DNA from 2 places in the Vogesella sp. XCS3 genome. Region 1 is predicted to be linked to the other one. Evidence: riboswitches for the same ligand, from Rfam matches in the RefSeq annotation. Region 1 holds a riboswitch; the other holds the start of a gene.
What was found. A riboswitch is a leader RNA that binds a small molecule or an ion and turns the genes downstream of it on or off. The one in region 1 is predicted to bind cobalamin.

Region 1 (10,637 bases):
ATGCCAAACCGGCCGCCGCGACACTGTGCTACAGCTGGGGTGGGCTGGACCCGCAACAGCTGGCGCGTGTGCAAGGTGGTGTGCCCTTGCTGAAGTTGTCCAGCCCGCCACAGGCCAGCGTCGTAGACCAGCGCCGTGGCTCGGGCAAGACCTGGGTGTTCTACCCGCCGCTAGCCACACAGGCAGAAACCCAGACACTGGTAGCCGAGCTGAAGGCCAAAGGTTTTGACAGCTACATCGTGCAGACCGCCGGCGAGTTCAAGGGCCATTTGTCGCTGGGCCTGTTTGGCCGCGAAGAGGGCGCGCAGGCACTGGTGAAGCGTCTGAAGGCCGCCGGTTACGACAAGGCCAAAGTGGATAGTCGCGGTGATGTGGTGAAAGTCACCACGCTGAGCTTCCGCCAGCTGGACGAGGCTACCGCCAGCAAACTCAAAGCGCTACAAAAGCGGCTGCTACCAGGCATACCGGTCCAGGCGTGCCGCTAGGCGGGAGACAAAGGCAGACGAGAGTCTGCCTTTTTTATTGCGGCCAACCATGACGTGTCATGTTATGGACATATTGCCTTGATCGTACTGTCACAAAGATACCTTAAGGTTGCAACGTTCATTTCAACGCTTGCAGCGATGGGGTCCCACATGTCAGACGGCTACAAAATCAAACACCACGGTGTGAATGACACCGCCAATACCTGTAATAACCCGGCACTGTCCGATGTGCTGGAAGCGCGCCTGTCGCGCCGCGGCCTGTTGCAAGGTACCGGCGCACTGGGTATGGCCGGCTTGTTTACCGGCACATTTACCACGCTGGCCGAAGCAGCACAGGGTGTCGGTACCCTGGCGGCACCCAAGCTGGGTTTTGCACCCGTGCCATTCGGTTTTGAAGACAAGGTAGTCGTACCGGCAGGCTACACCGCTGAAGTGTTGTACGCTTGGGGCGACCCGGTGGGTATTCCCGGCAATATGCCGGCGTTCAAGCAAGACGCCTCCAATACCGCCGCCGAGCAAGAAGCCCAGGCCGGCATGCACCACGACGGCATGCACTACTACCCGCTGCCACTGGGTGCCACCGGCTCCAAGCACGGCCTGCTGGCGATTAACCACGAATACACCGACGACGGCCTGCTGCACGTAAACGGCATGAACGGCTGGAGCGGCGATAAAGTGAAGAAAGCCCAGGCCGCGGTGGGTGTTTCCATTGTTGAAGTGGAAGCCACCGGCAAAGGCTGGCAAGTTGTGCGTCCGTCCAAGTACGCCCGCCGCATTACCGCCAATACCCCGATCGCCATTGGCGGCCCGGCACGTGGCCACGACCTGATGAAAACCGAAGCGGACCCGCAAGCAGTAGAAATCCTGGGTACCTTCCAGAACTGTGCTAGCGGCCCGACCCCGTGGGGCACTTACCTCACCTGCGAAGAAAACTTCGACGGCGTATTTGCCAACGAGTCCGGCAACCTGACCGACCTGGAAAAACGCTACGGCATTTCCCCTACCGGTGCCGGCTATAAGTGGGCGTGGGAAGACTTCCGCTTTGACCTGCAGCTGAACCCCAACGAAGCCAACCGCTTTGGCTGGGTGGTAGAAATCGACCCGTTCGACCCGAAAGCCAAGCCGGTGAAGCGCACCGCACTGGGCCGTATCAAGCACGAAGGCGCCACCACCACCATCGCGGCCAACGGCCATGTGGTGGTGTACATGGGCGACGACCAGCGCTTCGAATACATCTACAAGTTTGTTTCCAAGAACAAGTACGACCCGAAAAACCGCAAGGCCAATATGCAGCTGCTGGAAGAAGGTACGCTGTACGTGGCGCGTTTCGACGCGGACGGCAGCGGTAGCTGGCTGCCGCTGGTGGCCGGCCAGAACGGCCTGACCGCCGACAAGGGCTTTGCCAACCAGGGCGACGTGGTGATCAAGGCCCGTATGGCTGCCGACATTGCCGGCGCCACCAAGATGGACCGCCCGGAGTGGATTGCCGTTAACCCGCGCAAAGCTGGCGAGGTGTACTGCACACTGACCAACAACAGCGATCGCGGCAAGGAAGGCAAGCCGGGTGCCGATGCGGCCAATCCGCGTAATGCCAACCTGTTCGGCCATATCATCCGCTGGCAAGAAAACGGCGGCGATGCCACCAGCGCTGGTTTCAAGTGGGATATTTTTGCACTGGCCGGCCGCCCGGACGCAGCCAAGCAAGAACACGTGGGCAATATCAAGGGCGATGCCTTCGGTAGCCCGGACGGCCTGAAGTTCGACCAGCTGGGCGTGCTGTGGGTGCAAACCGACGTGTCGACCTCTACCGTCAACATGAAAGAATACAAGGACATGGGCAACAACCAGATGTTGGCCGTGGTGCCGGAAACCGGCGAATTCCGCCGCTTCCTTACCGGGCCGAATGGTTGTGAAATCACCGGTCTGGCCTTTACCCCGGACAACAAGACCATGTTCGTCAACATCCAGCACCCGGGCGAACCGGCTGACGAGCGCAATGACCCGGCCAAGCCGCTGGCCATTTCCAGCTGGCCGGATGGCCCGAAAGCCGGCCGTCCACGCGCCGCCACCGTGGTGGTGCGCAAGCTCGATGGTGGTGTGATCGGCAGCTAAGTCTACCGTAGCGCAAAGGCAGACCGCCCCGAGAGATCGGGGCGGTTTTTTCATGGCCGCGTGCCAGCATCAGGGCACGCCACGCATGGCCAGCGCCCGGGGTGTGTCTGCCATCAACAGGCCAGGATGGATGCTGTGGCGATCATGGTGATAAAACTTGCCGTGTGGCGCCGCTGGCGTCACACTTCGCGCTGCGTGCCGCGGGGTGCGCCAGCCTCAAACCGTCGGCTGTACAGATGGACGGTAATCGCCGTGGCGTCACTACGGCGTGCTCTTTTTGTGGAGCGAACATGTCTGACGATCAAATCCGTGGCGACGGTGCCATCCGCCGCCAAAGCCTGTACGGCTCTTCCATCGAAAACACCTACGCTGGCGTGCTGTCCTTCATGCGCCGCAACTACACGCGCAACCTGGAAGGCGTGGACGTGGTGGTATCCGGCATTCCGCTGGACCTGTCGGTGACCTTCCGCAGCGGTGCGCGCATGGGCCCGCAGGCCATCCGTGCCGCCAGCGTGCAGCTGGCCGAGCTCAAGCCCTACCCGTGGGGCTTCGACCCGTTTGAAGACCTGGCCGTAGTGGATTACGGCGATTGCTGGTTCGATGCGCACAACCCGCTCACCATCAAGCCGTCCATCATCGAACACGCGCGTACCATCCTGGCCAGCGGCGCCAAGATGCTGACCTTCGGCGGCGACCACTTTGTCACCTACCCGCTGCTGATTGCACACGCCGAAAAGTACGGCAAGCCGCTGGCGCTGCTGCACTTCGATGCGCACTGTGACACTTGGCCGGACGACGAGCCGGACAGCCTGAACCACGGCACCATGTTCTACAAGGCGGTGAAAGAAGGCCTGATCGACCCGGCCAAATCGGTACAGGTCGGCATCCGCACCTGGAACGACGACTTCATGGGCCTGAACGTGCTGGGCGCGCCGTGGGTACACGATAACGGCGTGGACGCTACCATCGCCGAGATCAAGAAAACCATCGGCGACGCGCCGGTGTACGTCACCTTCGATATCGACTGCCTGGATCCGTCCGCCGCGCCGGGCACCGGCACGCCGGTACCGGGCGGCCTGACCACCGCGCAGGCGCTGAAGATCATCCGCAACCTGGGCGACCTCAACATCGTCGGCATGGACGTAGTGGAAGTAGCGCCTAGCTACGACCAGAGCGAAATCACCGCCATTGCGGCGGCGCACATCGCCTGTGACATGCTGTGCCTGATGCGCAACAAGAAGGTAGCGGGCCAGCTCTGACGCTAGACCCGGCGGCCAAGGTTGGCCGCACTACCCGCACCGCGCCCGGCAGCCTGCCCGGCGCGGTTTTTCATGCCTGCGGTGGCGGGCTGCCCCAGCGCGGGCGGCGGCCGCTGAGGCCTACCCAGCCGAACAAGACGCCGAATACCAGCGCCAGTACGCTTCTATCACTGGCGAGCAGGCTGGTCAGCAGAAACAAGGCGGCCGCGATCAGCCATAGCGTGCGTTGCGGCCAACCTAGCGCCAGCGTGCCCTGTTGACGCCAGGCCAGCGTTTGCGTGGTGACTATCCAACAGCTGAACACGACATCGAACAGCAGCGTGGCTTGCGGTAGCAGCCACGGCAGCGTCAGGATGGGCCACACGGCCAGGTTCAGCGCTTGCTGCCAGCGTGACGGCGCGGCGGGCAAGGCTGACCATGGCAGCGGTTTGATGCGCAGCGCCAGCAGCAGGCTGAGCAAAACGCCGCCGAGCAAGACGGGCAGGGCAGGCAGCGCGAAGTGCGCTACCACCCACACGAGCACGGTGCTGACTGGGATGACGATGACGGCCGCCAGGCCAAAGCTGTCGAGTTTCATGCTGGATATTGAGAATGGTTTTCAATATCTCATCATGATGACATGTTTCATGTCAATGCGATCAGTGTGCTGCCACCACCAGCGCCAGCAGCAGCAGGCTTTCGCATACCTCGATGCCGGCACCCAGACAGTCTCCGGTCATGCCGCCCAGTTTGCGCTTCAGGTAGGCCCACCAGAACACCCCTGCCAGTGGTGCCAGCAGTAGTACCGGTGCCAGCCAGGCGCTGGCGGCTGCCAACAGCAGGCCACACAGCCAGAAGCTCAGCCAGTGCGGGCGCCAGGCAAAGCGTTCGCCGCTACCCGCCGCCAGGCTTGGCAGCGTGGCCGACCACGCCACGGTGAACAGCCGCGCCCAGGCTGGTACCAGTACCAGCCCGCCCAGCGTGGCGGCCAACCTTTTCAACGCTGCGATGCCGTCCTGGGCGCCGTGGTAGCCCGGATAAGCCGCAGACACATCCGGGGAAACCAGCGTACCCGGCAAGCCGCCCAGGCCAGTCGCGCCCAGCTTCACCAGCAGCATCAGCAACACCAGTTTCACTATCAGCTGCGTGGCCAGGCTCAGTACGCCAAAGCTGCCCAGATGCGGGTCTTTCAGCACCTCAAGAAAGCGTTCGCGCGAGCGGTGCGCTGCGCCCTGCGCGTCGGCCAGGTCGGCCAGACCGTCGATGTGCAGGCCGCCAGTGACCCACAGCCAGGCCAGCAGGCCGGCCAATGCGGCCAACCAGGGATCCACCAGGCTGCCCGCCAGCACCGCCAGCCATACGATGGCACCCACCAGCACACCCACCGGGGCAAACCAGCGCGCGGCGTCGGCCAGCCACGCCGGGTCGAAGGTTTTCAGCTGCGGCGTGGGCAGGCGGGTAAGAAACTGGATCGCCAGGATGAGGGTGCGCATGGGCAATAAGCTGTGGATAAGGTTGTGGGTAAGCGGTGGGCTGCCCGTGGGTAGCCTGTGTGTGGCTTGTGGGCTAGCTGGCTGGCTGCGGCGATTCCAGCCGTGTCAGGTAGGCCGGGTGGCCATCCAGAATCGATAGCTGGGCAAAGCCGCCGCGCTGTACCGCCATCAGCCGGGCCACGTTGAACTCGGTGCCCAGCAGCTCGGCCAGCAGCACATTGATGACGCCGCCGTGGCTCACCAGTACGCGGTGGCTGCCGCGTGCCTGCTGCATCCACTCGGCAAAGCCGGTGAGCACACGGGTGCGGAAAGCATCGAAGCTTTCCCCGCCTTCCGGCGTGAGCAGGCCGCGCGCCAGTAACGTTTGCCAGTCTGGCGTGGTGGCGCTGATATCGGCCAGCGGGCGGTTTTCCCAGGCGCCAAAGTGGCACTCGGCCAAGGCCGGGGCCACGTGCAAGGGCACGCGGCTGGCCAGCGCTTGTTGTACAGCAAATTCGCGGCAACGCAGCAGTGGCGAGGTGGCCATGCAGCTGACCGGCGCCAGCTGCACGATGCGCTGCCAGCTGGCCGCCATATCGGCCTGGCCTTGTGCGGTGAGCGGCAGGTCGGTGTGGCCGATCAGCCGCCCTTGGTGGTCGATGTCGCCGTGGCGCAGCAGGGTGAGGGTATAGGGGTTCATGCAGCAAGCCTCCTGGCCACAAAAGTACATGAGAAACGCCGACTCGCCGCAGCAGGCATTTTGGGCCCGCCTGCGGCGCAGCTTTGGCAAGGATACCCGTCAGTGGCCACCCGGGCGATGGCCTTGTGGCGGTTATCAGGCGCTTTTGCCCGCCACGCCGGCCTCGGCAAAGGTGGCCATGCCGGCGTGCAGCGCGATGGCTTGCTGTAGCAGTGGCAGCGCGGCGGCGGCGCCGCTGCCTTCGCCCAGGCGGAAGCCCAGGTCGATCAGCGGGCTCAGGCCCAGCGCCTGTAGTGCCAGCGCGTGGCCGGTTTCCTGCGAGCAATGGCTGGCCAGCAGCCATGGGGCGATATCGGCGTCGATGGCGTGGGCTACCAGCGCGGCAGCGGTGCTGATGAAGCCATCCAGCAACAGCGGTACGCCCTGGCGCGCGCCTTCCAGATAAAAACCGGCCATGGCGGCGATTTCCAGCCCGCCCAGCTCGGCCAGTACGCCGTGGCCGTCCAGCGTTTGCCCGGCCACGCGGGCCAGCGCATCGGCCACGACCTGGCGTTTTACCGCCAGGCCGGCATCGCTGACGCCGGTGCCGCGGCCCACAATGGCCTCCACGCTGTGGCCGGTGAGGCGGCAAATCAGCGCGGCAGACGGCGTGGTGTTGCCAATACCCATGTCGCCGGCAATCAGCAGCGTGGCACCGTCGGCTATGGCGCGGCGGGCGGCGTCGCGGCCAACCTGCAGCGCGGCTTCGGCCTCCTGGCGGCTCATGGCCGCTTCACGGCGCAGGTTGCCGCTGCCGGCACGTACCTTGGCGTGCACGATGGGCAGGGCGGACAGGTCGCTGGCCACGCCGGCATCCACCACTTCCAGCCGTGCCTGGTTGGCACGCGCCAGTACGCTGATGGCGGCACCGCCGTGGACGAAGTTGGCCACCATGGCGCCGGTGACTTCTGGCGGGAAAGCCGATACGCCCTCGGCGCAGGCGCCGTGGTCGCCGGCAAACACGGTAATGGCCGGCGACAGCGGTAGCGGGATGTCGCGCCCCTGCAGCCCGGCCAGGGTGATGGCGAGCTGCTCCAGTTTGCCCAGGCTGCCGGCGGGTTTGGTCAGCTGCTGCTGGCGGGCTTCGGCGGCTTGGCGGGTAGACAGATTGGGGGCGGGGATACGTGGCATGTGGGGTCCTTGCATGATTTCCTGGCCTGCAGGGCAGGCGAACGGGCAGACCATACGACAGCGCAGCGCAGCTGGCAATGGGGGCTTCATGCAGATGGTTTAATTTCCCGCGCTGGCGTTCTGCGGCGCAGCATCCCGTTATAATGGTCGCTTGCAGGTGCCTGCCACGCCCAGACGGCGTGGGCAGGTGAAACGGGAAGCCGGTGAAAGACCGGCGCTGCCCCCGCAACGGTAAGGCCTGAGCGTACGCGCTCCAGGCATCGTACAAGCCACTGCCCCGCAGGGTGGGAAGGCACGATGCCGAATGGCCCAGCCCGGAGACCGGCCTGCAATAGACGCGGCGGAATCGCGTCTTGCTGGAGTATCGCGGGGAGGCGATAAGACAGCCTGCTACCGGTGCCTGCCGGCAGTGCGCTTGTGTCCTTTTATTTCTCCGCACTCCCTTTTTGTCATTACGGAGTGTGTCTACATGTTCAAAAGCAAACCCCTGGCCACGCTGGTAGCGCTGGCCTGTGCCCAGGCCGCCATGGCCAACCAGCCTGTCACCCTGGATGAAGTGGTCGTAACCGCCACGCGTACCACCACCCCGGTGGCCAAAGTGCTATCCGATATCACCGTGCTGGGCCGCGAGGAAATCGCGCAGTCCGGCAACCTCACCGTCGCCGAGCTGCTCAGTCGCGAAGCTGGCGTGGAGTTCTACAGCAACGGTGGCGAAGGCAAGAGCAGCAGCCTGATGCTGCGCGGCGCTACGGCCAAACAGACCGTGGTGCTGATTGACGGCGTGCGCGTTGTTTCGGCTACAGCAGGGACGACCTCGCTGGAATACCTGAACCCGGACGCCATCGAGCGCATCGAGATCCTGCGCGGCCCGGCATCCAGCCTGTACGGTGCCGACGCCATCGGCGGCGTGGTGCAGATCTTTACCAAGCGCGGCAGCGGCGCGCCAGCGCTGTCGGCCAACGTGGGCGTGGGTGCCGAAGGCAAGCGTGTCGTGGGCGCCGGTATCTCCGGCAAGGTAGACCGTACCGCGTTCAACCTGGCCTTTAGCCATAATCGTACCGAAGGCATTTCGGCGCGCAGCAACCGTCTGCCTACCTATAACCCGGACCGTGACGGCTACGAGAACACCACCTACAACGCCAGCGTGCAGCACCAGCTGGCGCCTGGCCACAGCCTGAACCTGACGGCGTTCCAGTCGGAAAGCGTTAACGAATACGACGGTTCGGCCAAGGCGCAGGACGAAGCCAACTCCCGCTTGGTAGGCCAGAGCCTGGAGCTGAAAAACCGTCTGGGCGAACACTGGAACAGTAGCCTGCGTTACAGCTATAGCGCCGACAAGTCGCTGAACTATACCAACGGCAACTTCGTGAAGCCCAGTAGCTACTATGAAACCCGCCAGAATGAGTGGCAGTGGCAGAATGATCTGAGCCTGGGCAGTGCCGGCCTGCTGGCGCTGGGTTTGGTCAACACCGAGCAGCACGTCCTCAGCAGCACGGCCTTCACCCAGACCCGCCGTAGTGTGAACGCCGCGTTTGCCGGCTATCAGGGCGAGTTTGGTGCCCACCGCCTGCAGGGTAGCGTGCGTTATGACGACAACTCGCAGTTTGGCGGCCATCGTACCGGCCAGGTCGGCTACGGCTTTGTTCCTGCTGCCGGCTGGCTGCTGCGCGTGGGTTACGGTACAGCGTTCAAGGCGCCAAGCTTCAATGACCTGTACTGGCCTTTGTCCTTTGGCTACCAGGGCAACCCCAAGCTGAAACCGGAAGAAGCGCGTAACCGCGAGCTGTCCGCGCAGTGGCGCCAGGGTAGCAACAGCGTGAAGTTCACCGCCTTTGATAACCGTATTGAAAACCTGATCGCCGGTAACGCCGACTATTCCAGCGTGATCAATATCGATAAAGCCCACATCACCGGCCAGACGCTGGAAGGCAGCACCGTGATCGCCGGTATCAACCTGGCGGCCAACGTGACCTCGCAGCGTGCGCGCGACGAGAAAACCGGCAAGATACTGCAGTACCGCAGCAAGCTGCACGGTGGCGTTACCGCCAGTCTGGCGCTGGACCGCACTACGCTGAGCGCCGAGCTGCGTGCCGCCGGCAAGCGCCCTACCAGCACGGCCAATACCGAGTACCTGCGCGGCTACGGCGTGGTGAACCTGGGTGCCGACTACCAGCTGGACAAGCAGTGGACGCTGAATACCAAGCTGACCAACGTGGGTGACAAGCGTTACGAAACGGTAAAAGACTACAATCAGCCGCGCCGTGGCTGGTTTGTCGGCGTACGCTACGCCCAGTAAGCCCACGTGCCTGCACCCCGCTGGCGCGGGGTCTTGCCTGCTGGCCGCCCGTGTGCGGCCAACCCCGCCCCGCTTGCCTTGGCAGCGGGGTTTGTCTTACCTTGCCCGCCCCGAGCCGGTTTTGACAGGAATACACACCATGACCACTACCCACCTGATCAGCGGCGGTGCCCGCAGCGGCAAAAGCCGCTACGCCGAAAGCCTGGCGCTGCAGCACGCCGGCGCCGTGTGCTACGTGGCCACCGCCGAGCGCCGTAGCGATGCGGCCTTTGCCGAGCGCATCGCCCACCATCGGGCGCGACGTCCGGCGCACTGGGGCCTGGCCGAGGTTGGCCGCAAGCTGGGCGAGGCGCTGCAGCAGGCCGCCCCGGGTAGCCTGGTGCTGGTGGATTGCCTGGGCATGTGGCTGATGCGCTTTTTCGACGAGCACGGCCAGTTCGACGCCGACGCCTGGCAGCAGCAACGCAGCAGCTTGCTGGCGGTGTTGGCCGCGCCGCCGGCGCAGATCGTGCTGGTGAGCAACGAGGTGGGCTGGGGCGTGGTGCCGCTGGGGGCGGAAACCCGCCATTTTGTCGACGAGCTGGGGCGGCTGAACCAGGACGTGGCAGCGGTATGCCAGCGCGTCACGCTGGTGGCCTGCGGCCAACCTTTGGTCTTGAAAGGCGCGGCATGAGGTGGCGGCTATGGGCGGCTGCGCTATGGCTGGCGGCGCCGGCCATGGCGGCGGTATCGGTGCGCGATGCGCAGGGCAATAGTGTGGTACTGCCCGCACCCGCGCGCCGTGTGGTGGCGCTGGTGCCGCACGCGGTGGAAAACCTGTACGCCATTGGCGCGGGTAGCCAGCTGGTGGCGGCGGTGGATTACAGCGATTACCCGCCAGCCGCGCGCCAGCTGCCGCGTGTCGGCGGCTATAGCGGTCTGAGCATCGAAGCCATCCTGCAACAACAGCCGGATCTGATCGTGGCCTGGCGCGATGGCGGCAACCCGCGCACCGTGCAAAAGCTGCGCGATATGGGTGTGCCGGTGTATATCAGCGCCCCGCTGCAGCTGGCTGACATTCCGCGTGAGATGCGCGATCTGGGCCAGTTGACCGGCCACGCCGCCCAGGCCGACGCGCAGGCCACGGCGTTCGAGCGCCGCATCGCCGGCCTGCAGCAGCGTTAT
Region 2 (10,637 bases), 1.4 Mb from region 1:
GGCGCGCGCTACGTCGCGCTCGCGGTCTTGCGTATTCCAGGTGTAGCCCTCGCCCATGGCGTGGAACTGCACCTGCTCAGGGAAGCGGCGCAGGAAGCGTTCCTCGCCGGTTTCCATCGCGCCCTTGATGAATTGCACCACGCCTACCTGCATGTCGTGGCCCAGCGCGCGCATCACCATGCCCAGGCCGCTGGAGCTTTTGCCCTTGCCGTTGCCGGCGTTGACGATAAACACGCCGCGGTGCTCGTCGGCGGCGGCAATGCGGGCGTCCATGATTTCTTTTTTGCGTGCCATGCGGGCGTTGTGGCGCTCGGTGCGGCCTTGGTCGTCGGTGTGGCTCATGTGGTGTGTCCGGGTAAAAAGCAGGGGTGGCCTGCGTGGGTGATGCGGGTCAGCGGGTAGCCCAGTACCTGCGCCAGGTGGGTGGCGCCAAGCTGGGCCAGCGTGTGCTGGCTATGGCCGCCAGCACCGTCCAGCAGCAGGGCGTGGCTGGCGATGGCGGGGGCAAACTGCAGGTCGTGGCTTACGACCACCACGGCTTTGCCATCGGCCTGCCAGCGGCGTATTTGTTCTTGCAGGGCGGCCTGGTGCGCCAGGTCCAGCGAATTGGTGGGCTCGTCCAGCAGCAGCAGCGGGGCATCCTGTGCCATCACGCTGGCCAGCGCCACGCGCTGGCGTTCGCCGCCGGATAGTGCCTGCAGCGGGCGCTCGGCCAGGCGTGCCAGGTCGAAGGCGTTCAGCGCGGCGGCAATGCGGCCGGGGTTGTGGCCGTCGTCCGGCCACGGGTAGCGCGCGGCGGCTACCGCGTCGATCACGGCGTAGTCGAAGGCGTCGTGGCTGGCTTGCGGCAGCAGCGCCAGGCGCTGGGCGCGCAGGCGCGGCGCGGTGCTGCCTAAAGGTTGGCCGCACAGGCTGATGCTGCCCTGCGCCGGGGCGCGCAGCCCGGCCAGCGTGGCCAGTAGCGTGCTTTTGCCGCAGCCGTTGCGCCCGGCGATCCACCATACTTCGCCCGCCTGTACCTGCCAGCCCAGCTGGTGCAGCAGGTGGCGCTGGCCTTGCAAAATACTGAGTTTGTCTGCGTGCAGCATCATGCCAGCCTCCGGCGCGTGCGCGACAGCTGCCAGAACAGTACCGGCACGCCCAGCAGCGCGGTAAGAATGCCCACCGGCAGCTGCATCGGGGCTACCACGGTGCGTGCCAGGGTGTCGGCCAGTACCAGCAGGCTGGCACCGCTCAGGATGGAGGCGGGGATCAGCAGGCGCAGGTTGGGCCCGCACACCAGGCGGCAGGCGTGCGGCACCATCAGGCCGACAAAGCCGATGCTGCCGCCCTGGCTGACGGCGGTGGCAGTCAGGCTGGCCGACAGCAGTAGCAGCAAGCGGCGCAGGTGCGCCAGCGGCACGCCCAGCGTGGCGGCGTGGTCGCCGTGCAGCGCCAGCAGGTTGATGGCAGGCGCCTGCCACCAGGCCAGCAGCATGGCCGGCAGCATTACCAGCCACGGCCACGGCCGCAGCGGCGTGCCGGAAATGTCGCCCACCAGCCAGAACACCATGCCGCGCAGCTGGTTGTCCTGGGCGATGGTCAGCAGCAGCGAAATCACCGCGCCGCAGGCGGTAGACAGCAGCGCGCCGGTCAGCAGCAGCAATACGGTGCCGCTGCTGCGGCCAAAGTCGCGCCGCGCCAGCCAGAACAGCACGCCGGACAGTGCCAGCGCACCGGCTACCGCAGCCAGGTCTACCTGCCACACGGCCAGCCCCAGCCATAGCGCCAGCAGCGCGCCCACCGATGCCCCGCCGGACACGCCCATTACGTAGGGGTCGGCCAGGGGGTTGCGCAGCAGCGATTGCATCAGCAGGCCGGCCAGCGCCAGTGCGGCACCGGTAATCCAGGCGGTAAGGGCGCGTTCCAGCCGCAGCTGCAGCAGGGTAGTGGCCAGCGCATCACCCTGGCCCTGCAGGGCTTGCCAAATCTGGCCTGGCCCTAGCGCCACGCTGCCGCTGGCGCAGGCCAGCAGCAAGGTGGCCAGGCTAATGCCCAGCAGCAGGGCCAGCAGGGTGGCCGGTGGCAGGCGTAGCGCGGGGTGGGTGGGGCGCTGAGGTGAAATAGAAGGCATGGGCTGCACGGTGTTTCCGGTGTACAGCGGGGGGCGGGCGGGCAGAGGGCTGGCCGCATGCCGCCCTCCGCAGCATGGTAAAGCGTGCCGCCAGGCTATCTGGCGGCACGCAGCGTGGCCTGGGCCGGTATCCGGGCTGGTTTCGCCGCTGGCCCGCCTTCCCGTACCGGCAGGTACAGTGGCGCAGGGGCCGGGCAGCTGCGCGGGGCAGCCAGATGAAACACACCGTTGCGGGGGCAGCACAGCTTGGGGCTGTTTCCCGTTTAACTTGCCGGCCGAGCCGGGCAAGCACCTAGGCAGCGGCAATTTTACCAGATCGGGCGCGCTGGCTTGGGGCGTTTATATTGCCATGAGAAATAAAAAAACAATAAATCAGTATTTTTGGAAATATAAAAGCCCTGCTAAGGTAAGGCAAATGACATTGGCAGGAGCTGCGGCATGGCACACGATTTTTCCGGTTTCGACTTCATCATCCAGCCGGGCTGGAACAACTCCGGCCCAGAACACTGGCAAAGCCACTGGCAGCAGCTGCTGGGCGCGCAGCGCGTGGCCAACCACGAATGGCACGCCCCGCAGCTGGGCGACTGGCTGGCGGCGCTGGACGCGGCCGTCGATGCGGCCACGCAACCGGTGGTGGTAATCGCCCACAGCCTGGGCTGTGCCACGGTGGCGCACTACGCCGCGCGCTACGGCAACAAACTGGCCGGCGCACTATTGGTGGCCCCGGCCGATGTCGAGCGAGCCAGCGCCCCGGCCCAACTGCAGCCGTTTGCCCCGCTGCCGCAGGCCGCGCTACCGTTTGCCGCCCGCGTGGTGGCCAGCGATAACGACCCGTTCAGCCTGCCGCTGCGCAGCGCACGCATGGCAGCGTTGTGGCAGGCGCCGCTGGTGTGGCTGCGTGGGGCAGGGCATATCAATGTGGCGTCCGGCCATACGCAGTGGGAAGACGGCCTGGCCGAGCTGGCCGCCTTGCTGGATGGCATCCGAGCTGCCGGCGTGGCTGTGCGCAGTGCCTGAACGCGACGATTTGCCGCCTGCGGCATAGTGTCGCACAGCCTTGTGGCGTGTGCGGCCAACCCTAACAATGCCGGCCTTCACCCTCCACGCGAGACTGACCATGGCCGTTGTTGCCGACAAGAAAACCCCCCGCTATTACACGGTGGCCTGGCGCTGGCATTTTTATGCCGGCTTGCTGGTAGCCCCGTTCATGATCATGCTGGCCATTACCGGCATGATTTACCTGTTCAAGCCGCAGCTGGACCAGCTGATGTACGGCAATCTGCTGAACGTCCCCGCAGCCAGTACCCCCGCGCACCCGGCCGACCACCTGGTGGTGGCGGTGAAGGCGCAATACCCTGGTGCCAGCGTGCTGCGTTACCAGCCGCCTGCGGCTGCCGACGCCAGCGCCAAGGTCATCATCAAGACCGCTGACGCCAAGCTGGGCGTGTACGTAGACCCCTACCAGGGCACCGTATTGGGCGCGCTGGACGAAAACAATAATCTGCAAACTATCGTACTGAAGCTGCACGGCGAGCTGCTGATCGGTAAAAACGGCGACCTGCTGGTGGAGCTGGCCACCAGCTGGACGCTGGTGTTGCTGGTATCCGGCCTGTACCTGTGGTGGCCGCGTGGCCGCGGCAAACTGGCGGTATTCTGGCCGCGCCTGAATGCCGGTGGCCGCGCCTTCTGGCGTGACATCCACGCCGTTACCGGCTTCTGGGGCGCCATCTTCTTGCTGTTCATGCTGTTGTCCGGGCTGACCTGGACCGGCTACTGGGGCGAGAAATTTGCGGCGGTGTGGAGCCAGTTCCCGGCGCAGATGTGGGACGACGTGCCCAAGTCGGACAAGAAAGCCATCAGCCTGAACAGCACCGAAGAGAAAATCGTGCCGTGGGCGGTAGAGCCTAGCCCGCTGCCCAAGTCCACCGACCCGCACGCGGCGCACAAAGGCGCCGTGCCGCAGGCTGCCACGCCGCAGATCGCGCTGCAGCAGGTAGTGGATACCGCCCGCGCCCGTGGCGTGGTGCCGGGTTACAACATTGCGCTGCCGGACGGTGACGAAGGCGTGTTTACCGTATCGGTATTCCCGAACGATCCGCGTAACGAAGCCACGCTGCATATCGACCAGTACAGCGGCAAGGTGCTGGCGGACATCCGCTTCAAGGACTACGCGCTGGTGCCCAAGGCGGTGGAGTTTGGCGTGGTGATCCACGAAGGCAAGTTCTTTGGCTTGGCCAATCAGCTGCTGATGGCGGCCATCTGCCTGCTGGTACTGGTGAGCAGCATCAGCGGCCTGGTGATGTGGTGGCTGCGCAAGCCGGCGGGCCGCCTGGGCGCGCCCGTCGACGCACCGGATACCCCGCTGTGGAAAGGCGCGCTCTTGATCATGCTGGCGCTGGGTCTGGCTTTCCCGCTGGTAGGCATGTCGTTTATTGCCATTCTGGCGCTGGACTGGCTGCTGCTGCGCCGCGTGCCGGCGCTGGCTTTCCTGCGCTAAACCACCTGTACGGCTGGTGTTGCGGCCAACCCCCTGTCTTGTGCGGCAGGGGGTTTTGCTTTTGGCAGGCTTGGCCGTAGGCCCCTGGCGTGGCTAAGATGCTGCCATCTGTTACCGAGGCTTTGCCATGCACCTGCTGGCTTTTGTAAACCGCGTAGAAAGCGACATCATCACCCCGGCGCTGGATCGCCGCTTTGGCGTAAGCCAGGTCAGCTTGCTGTGCCACCGCAGCGAGCTGGGGCTGGCCACCGATATCGCCGGCGTGTGCCGCAGCCTGCACTTGCCGGCCAATGTGGTGACGCTGGTGGCCGATACCCAGCCGCTGGCGCTGCGCCAGCAGTTGGCCGCATTGGCGCAGGGCGCGGTGGCTTTCAATATCAGCGCCGCCTCGCCGGTGCAGGCGGCGCTGGCCTACGACCTGGCGCGTGAGCGCCAGCTGCCGCTGCTGAGCATCGCCCCGCACAGCGACCGCCTGATCTGGCTGCTGGGCGGCGAGCATACCGGCCTGCGCACCGGCAGCGATATTGCCGATGGCCTGACGCTGGCGGCGTACTTTGCGCTGTACGGCAGCCGCATCGAGCATATTCACTACCGGCTGGCGCAGCGCCCGCAGCGGCTGGAGGCGCTGGCGGCCGGGCTGGCCGCGCTGGCGGTGCAGCGCCCGGCGGCGCTATCGCTGCTGAACCGCTTGTGCAATGACCTGGACGCCCGCCAGTTCAGCCGCCACCCGCTGCCGCATGGCGAACGGGCCTTGCGCCACTGGCTGGCCGGCTGCGGGCTGGTAGATATCGACCAGGCCGGCCACGTGCGTTGCCACGACGCGTCGGCACGCTTTTTTCTGGGCGGTGGCTGGCTGGAAGTATGGCTGCTGTCGCAGGTGGCGGCGCTGCAGCCCACCTTGCCCATCAGCGATGCAGCGGTGGGGGTGAAAGTGGTGCACGACGGGGTGGCCAACGAGTACGACGTGGCTATCTTGTGCAATAACCAGCTCTATCTGGTGGAGTGCAAAACCACCGCGCCCACCGCGCTGCACCAGCGTGGCATCGGGCTGGATAACCTGTTCAAGCTCGATAGCGCCGCCAGCCTGGGTGGCCTGCACGCCCGTGCCATGCTGGCCACGCTGTACCCGGCTACCGAAAGCGAAGCGGCCCGCGCGCAGGCGCAGGGCATTGCCTTGTTATCCGGCCCGGCGCTGGCTCACGCCCAGCCCGTTTTGCGCCAATGGCTACACACTGGGTAATGCATGGATGATATGGCGCAGTCTTTGCTGCGATACCTATAAAAACATGGTGGTTATTAAGTATGATTTACTAGATACCCACTTGTTTTGGCCGTATGAACCTCCACCCGCCCCATTCTTTCCCCCTTAGCCGACGCCATGTGCTGCAGGCCGGCCTGGCGATGGCATTGACTGCTTGCCAAGCGCCAGAGCCATTGCTGCGCATCGGTAGTAATGGCTGGCCCGGCTATCTGTTTATTACCTGGGCGGCAGATGACCAGGTGCTGGATCATAAGCAAGTGCGTCTGCTGCAAATCAGCTCGTCTACCAGCAGCCTGCGGGCGCTCAGTGCCGGCATGCTGGACGGCGCTTGCCTGACGCTGGATGAGGTCATCAGTGCCTTGGCCGAAGGCATTCCGCTGAAAGTGATTGCCGTGCTGGACGTGTCGCACGGCGGCGATGTGGTGCTGGGCCGGGGCGCAGTCACCAGCCTGGGCCAGCTGGCCGGGCGGCGTATCGGCGTGGAAGGCAGCGCGGTGGGCGCGGTAATGCTGGACGCCATGTTGCAGCGCGCCGGCCTTACCCGTGCGCAGGTGATTCCTGTGCCTGTTTTGCTGGACCAGCACGAGGCGGCTTTTGACAGCGGCAGCATCGATGCGTTGGTTACCATGGAGCCGCAGGCCAGCCGCTTGCGCAAGCGGGGAGCGCGCACGCTGTTCAGTAGTGCCGATATTCCCGGGCGTATCGTGGATGTGCTGGCTGTGCGCGAGGATGTGCTGGGTGTGGCCAGCCAGGCCTTGCAGGCCTTGGTAAACAGCCATTTTGCCATGCTGGAAAAGTTCGGCCGCCAGCGTAGCGAGGCTTACACCTATATGGCGGCGCAGATGGGGGTAAGCCAGGCCGAGCTGGCACCGATTTTTGCCGGCCTGCGCCTGCCCGGGCGGCAGGAAAACCTGCACTGGCTGGGCGGGCGGCTGGATGAAGAAGCCCGCAACCTGGCCAATGTGATGTCGCGTGCCGGCCTGCTACCAAGGCCGGTGCAGCTGGGCAGGCTGGCCGTGGCAGATTTCGTTGAAAGGGGGGCGTAATGCGGTTCTCCCTGAAAACCCTGCTGCCCATGGTGGTGCTGTTCTTCCTGCTGCTTACCATGGCCGGTGCCTACGGTGTGGCCGAGGAAGGGCGCAGGCAGCAAGCTTTCCGCGATGTCAGCCTGGTGGCACAGAAAGACGCCTACCACCTGCTGCAGGAGCTGGCCTTGTCCGGCCCGCTGCGCATCAACGAAGAACTGATGTTGCTGGCTACCGATGCCCGCCTGGCGCAAGCCGTGGTGGCCAATAGCCGTGGGCTGATCGCGCATGCGATGAAGCAGCAGGACGTTGGCCGCAGCATCGATACCCTGCCGGGCTTGCCTGCCGGGCTACTACAACAGGCCTGGCAGCATAGCCTGGCCGTTCTGCACCCCGATTACGACAAGCAATACCTGTATCTGGCGGTTTCGGTGCCGGACCAGGAAGAGCAAGAGCTGCGTGGTGCCCGCAAAGGCCTGGTGTTATTGGCCTACGACCTGGGGCCGCAGCTGGCCTTGGAGCGCAGCAAGCTGCAGCAAAGCTTTGTACTGCCCTGCGTCATGTTGTGTTGCCTGTTGCTGGTGTTGTATTTGCTGGTGTGGCTGTACGTGGCCCGCCCGCTGGCCAACTTGCAGGCGGCAGCCTTGCAGCTGGCGCAGCTGGGCCACGCCCCAACGCTGCCCTTGCAGGGCCTGAGCGAAACCCGGGCCGTGTGCGAAGCCTTCAATACCATGCAGCGGCAGCTGCAGCACACCCTGGGCGAGCTGGCCGAACGCGAGCGCAGCGCCAGCAACCTGGCCAAAGAGCAGCAGGCGCTGTTGCAGGCCATTCCCGACCTGCTGTTTGAACTGAGCGCCGACGGGCGCTACCTGCAAGTGTGGTCGCATACCGCCAGCGACAAGCTGGTGTCACCGCGCGAATACCTGCTGGGCAAGCACGTGCACGAGGCGATGCCGGCGGCGCAGGCGGCCATCATACAAAGCGTGATTGTCGAGGCGCTGTGTCACGGTGAGTCGGTAGGCAAGCAAATCATCCTGGCCTTGCCCGATGGCCCGCATCTGTTCGGGCTGTCGGCGGCACGCAAGGTAGCGGCCAACGGTAGCGAAACCTGCATCATGGTGTCGCGCGATATCACCCAGCGCCGCCGCGATGAAGAGGCGCTGGCCTTGTGGGCAAGGGTAATGGCCGCCACGCACAACGGCATTTTCATTACCGACGGCCAGCAGCGCATCGTCGAGGTGAATTCGGCGTTTACACGCATTACCGGCTACAGCCTGGACGATGTACGCGGCTTGCGCCCCAGCCTGCTGTCATCTGGCCGGCAAGACGACGCGTTCTATCAGCGCATGTGGCAAGACATCGATGCACACGGCTACTGGCAGGGCGAGATCTGGAACCGGCGCAAGGATGGCAGCGTGTTTCCCGAGTGGCAGTCCATTTCCAGCGTGCGTGGCGAAGACGGCCAGATCAGCCATTACATCAGTGTTTTCAGCGATATCAGCAGCCAGAAAGAGTCGGAAGCCTATATTCGCCGCCTGGCCTATTACGACAGCCTGACCGGCCTGGCCAACCGTGCCCTGCTGAGCGACCACGCCGGCCTGGCGCTGGCGGGTATGCGCAGCCATGGCACCACGCTGGCGTTGATGTTTATCGACCTGGACCGTTTCAAGAACATCAACGATACCCTGGGCCACAGCATAGGCGACCAGCTGCTGCTGGAGGTTGGCCGCAGGCTGGCCAGCTGCGTGCGCGAGCGCGATACGCTGTCGCGCCTGGGCGGCGACGAGTTCATCGTGCTACTGCCGGAAACCACCGGGCCGGAGGCCGCGCACTGGGCCGAGCGCGTGCTGCACACCCTGGGGCAACCGTACCGGATTGCCGGCTACGATATGGTGGTCACGCCCTCCATCGGCATTGCCATGGCGCCTACCGATGGCGATACGCTGGAGGCGCTGCTGCGCTGTGCCGACGCTGCCATGTACCGCGCCAAGGATGAGGGGCGCAATACCTTCCGTTTCTTTGCCCAGCACATGCAGCAGCGCACCATCAGCCGGCTCAAGCTGGAGTCCGACCTGCGCAGCGCACTGGACAACCAACAGCTGCTCTTGCACTACCAGCCGCAGTGCACGCTGGATGGCCAGCTGGTGGGGGTGGAGGCGCTGGTGCGCTGGCAGCACCCCACGCTGGGCATGGTGTCGCCGGGCGAGTTCATCCCGCTGGCCGAGGAAAGCGGCTTGATTGTGCCGCTAGGCGCATGGGTGATGTGCGAAGCCATCCGCCAGTTGGCCGCATGGCACGCCGCCGGGGTGGCGGTACCGCAGGTGGCCGTCAACTTGTCGGCGCTGCAGTTCCGCCAGCCCGGGCTGGTGCAGCAGGCGGCGCAGTACCTGGCCGACGCCGGTGTGGCCCCGGGCTGCCTGGAGCTGGAGCTGACCGAGAGCGTGGTACTGGACAGCCCCGACGATGCCTTGCTGGTGATGGAGCGCCTGCATGCGCTGGGCGTGCGCTTGTCGATAGATGACTTCGGCACCGGCTATTCTTCGCTGAACTACCTGCGCCGCTTCCCCATCGACCGGCTCAAGATAGACCGCAGCTTTATCCTCGACCTGGATAAAGACCCGCGTGGTGCGGCCATTATCGAAGCCATCATCAGCCTGTCGCGCTCGCTGGGCTTTGTCACCATTGCCGAAGGGGTGGAAACCGCCAGCCAGCTGGCCCAGCTGCGCGCGCTGCGCGCGCTGCGCTGTGACGAAGTGCAAGGCTTTTTCTACGGCAGGCCCATGGCGCCAGAGCAGTTGCTGGCCTGGCTGCAGCAGCGCGAGCAAACGGTAGCCGGCTAGGCTGTCGGCATGAAAAAGCCCGCCAGAGGCGGGCGTGGCAGGGTTGGCCGCAGCGCGGGGTACTCAGGCGTCCAGGCCGCTTTGCACCAGCTGGGCGGCGCGCACCACGGCGCGGGCCTTGTTCTGGGTTTCTTCCCATTCCGACTGCGGTACCGAGTCGGCTACCACGCCGGCGCCGGACTGTACGTATAGCACCTCGTTCTTGATCACGGCGGTACGGATGGCAATGGCCAGGTCCATGTCGCCGGTAAAGCCCAGGTAGCCGACGGCGCCACCGTACACGCCGCGCTTGGTGGGCTCGAACTCGTCGATGATTTCCATGGCGCGTACTTTGGGCGCGCCGGACAGGGTGCCGGCCGGGAAGGTGGCTTTCAGGATGTCGATATTGGAGACATCCGGCTTTACCGTGCCTTCCACGCTGGACACGATGTGCATCACGTGCGAGTAGCGCTCGATCACCATATTGTCGGTAATCTTCACGCTGCCGGTGTCGGCTACGCGGCCAACGTCGTTGCGGCCCAGGTCCATCAGCATCACGTGTTCCGCGATTTCTTTCGGGTCGGCCAGCAGGTCTTCCGCCAGCGCCTGATCCTCGTCACGGGTCTTGCCGCGCGGGCGGGTGCCGGCGATGGGGCGCACGGTGACGGTATCGTTTTCGCGGCGCACCAGGATTTCCGGCGAGGCGCCTACCACGTGGAAGTCGTCAAAGTGGTAGAAGAACATATAGGGCGACGGGTTCAGGCTGCGCAGCGCGCGGTACAGCGATAGCGGCGAGTCGGTAAACGGCATGCTCATGCGCTGGGCCAGCACCACTTGCATGATGTCGCCGTCCAGTATGTAGTTTTTGGCGTTGGCCACGTCGCGCTTGAACGCCTCTTCGCCGTATTCGCTTTGTGCGGTG

Region 2: linked by a shared signal. The riboswitch ahead of LCH97_RS05345 (iron ABC transporter permease) and the one ahead of LCH97_RS11960 (TonB-dependent receptor domain-containing protein) in region 1 are both predicted to bind cobalamin.

What each region holds. Positions count from the first base shown of each region.
Region 1 covers NZ_CP085530.1:2,497,266-2,507,902, reverse strand. The annotation lists gene LCH97_RS11995 (SPOR domain-containing protein) at 1-485, shown strand, start outside; gene LCH97_RS11990 (PhoX family phosphatase) at 636-2,597, shown strand; gene speB (agmatinase) at 2,888-3,856, shown strand; gene LCH97_RS11980 (hypothetical protein) at 3,927-4,433, opposite strand; gene LCH97_RS11975 (adenosylcobinamide-GDP ribazoletransferase) at 4,495-5,328, opposite strand; gene LCH97_RS11970 (histidine phosphatase family protein) at 5,402-6,007, opposite strand; gene cobT (nicotinate-nucleotide--dimethylbenzimidazole phosphoribosyltransferase) at 6,143-7,177, opposite strand; cobalamin riboswitch at 7,316-7,522, shown strand; gene LCH97_RS11960 (TonB-dependent receptor domain-containing protein) at 7,647-9,473, shown strand; gene cobU (bifunctional adenosylcobinamide kinase/adenosylcobinamide-phosphate guanylyltransferase) at 9,613-10,146, shown strand; gene LCH97_RS11950 (cobalamin-binding protein) at 10,143-10,637, shown strand, end outside.
Region 2 covers NZ_CP085530.1:1,121,727-1,132,363, reverse strand. The annotation lists gene cobO (cob(I)yrinic acid a,c-diamide adenosyltransferase) at 1-342, opposite strand, end outside; gene LCH97_RS05350 (ABC transporter ATP-binding protein) at 339-1,091, opposite strand; gene LCH97_RS05345 (iron ABC transporter permease) at 1,088-2,113, opposite strand; cobalamin riboswitch at 2,218-2,424, opposite strand; gene LCH97_RS05340 (alpha/beta hydrolase) at 2,552-3,130, shown strand; gene LCH97_RS05335 (PepSY domain-containing protein) at 3,231-4,610, shown strand; gene LCH97_RS05330 (Card1-like endonuclease domain-containing protein) at 4,738-5,850, shown strand; gene LCH97_RS05325 (ABC transporter substrate-binding protein) at 6,018-6,917, shown strand; gene LCH97_RS05320 (bifunctional diguanylate cyclase/phosphodiesterase) at 6,917-9,736, shown strand; gene trpE (anthranilate synthase component I) at 9,800-10,637, opposite strand, start outside.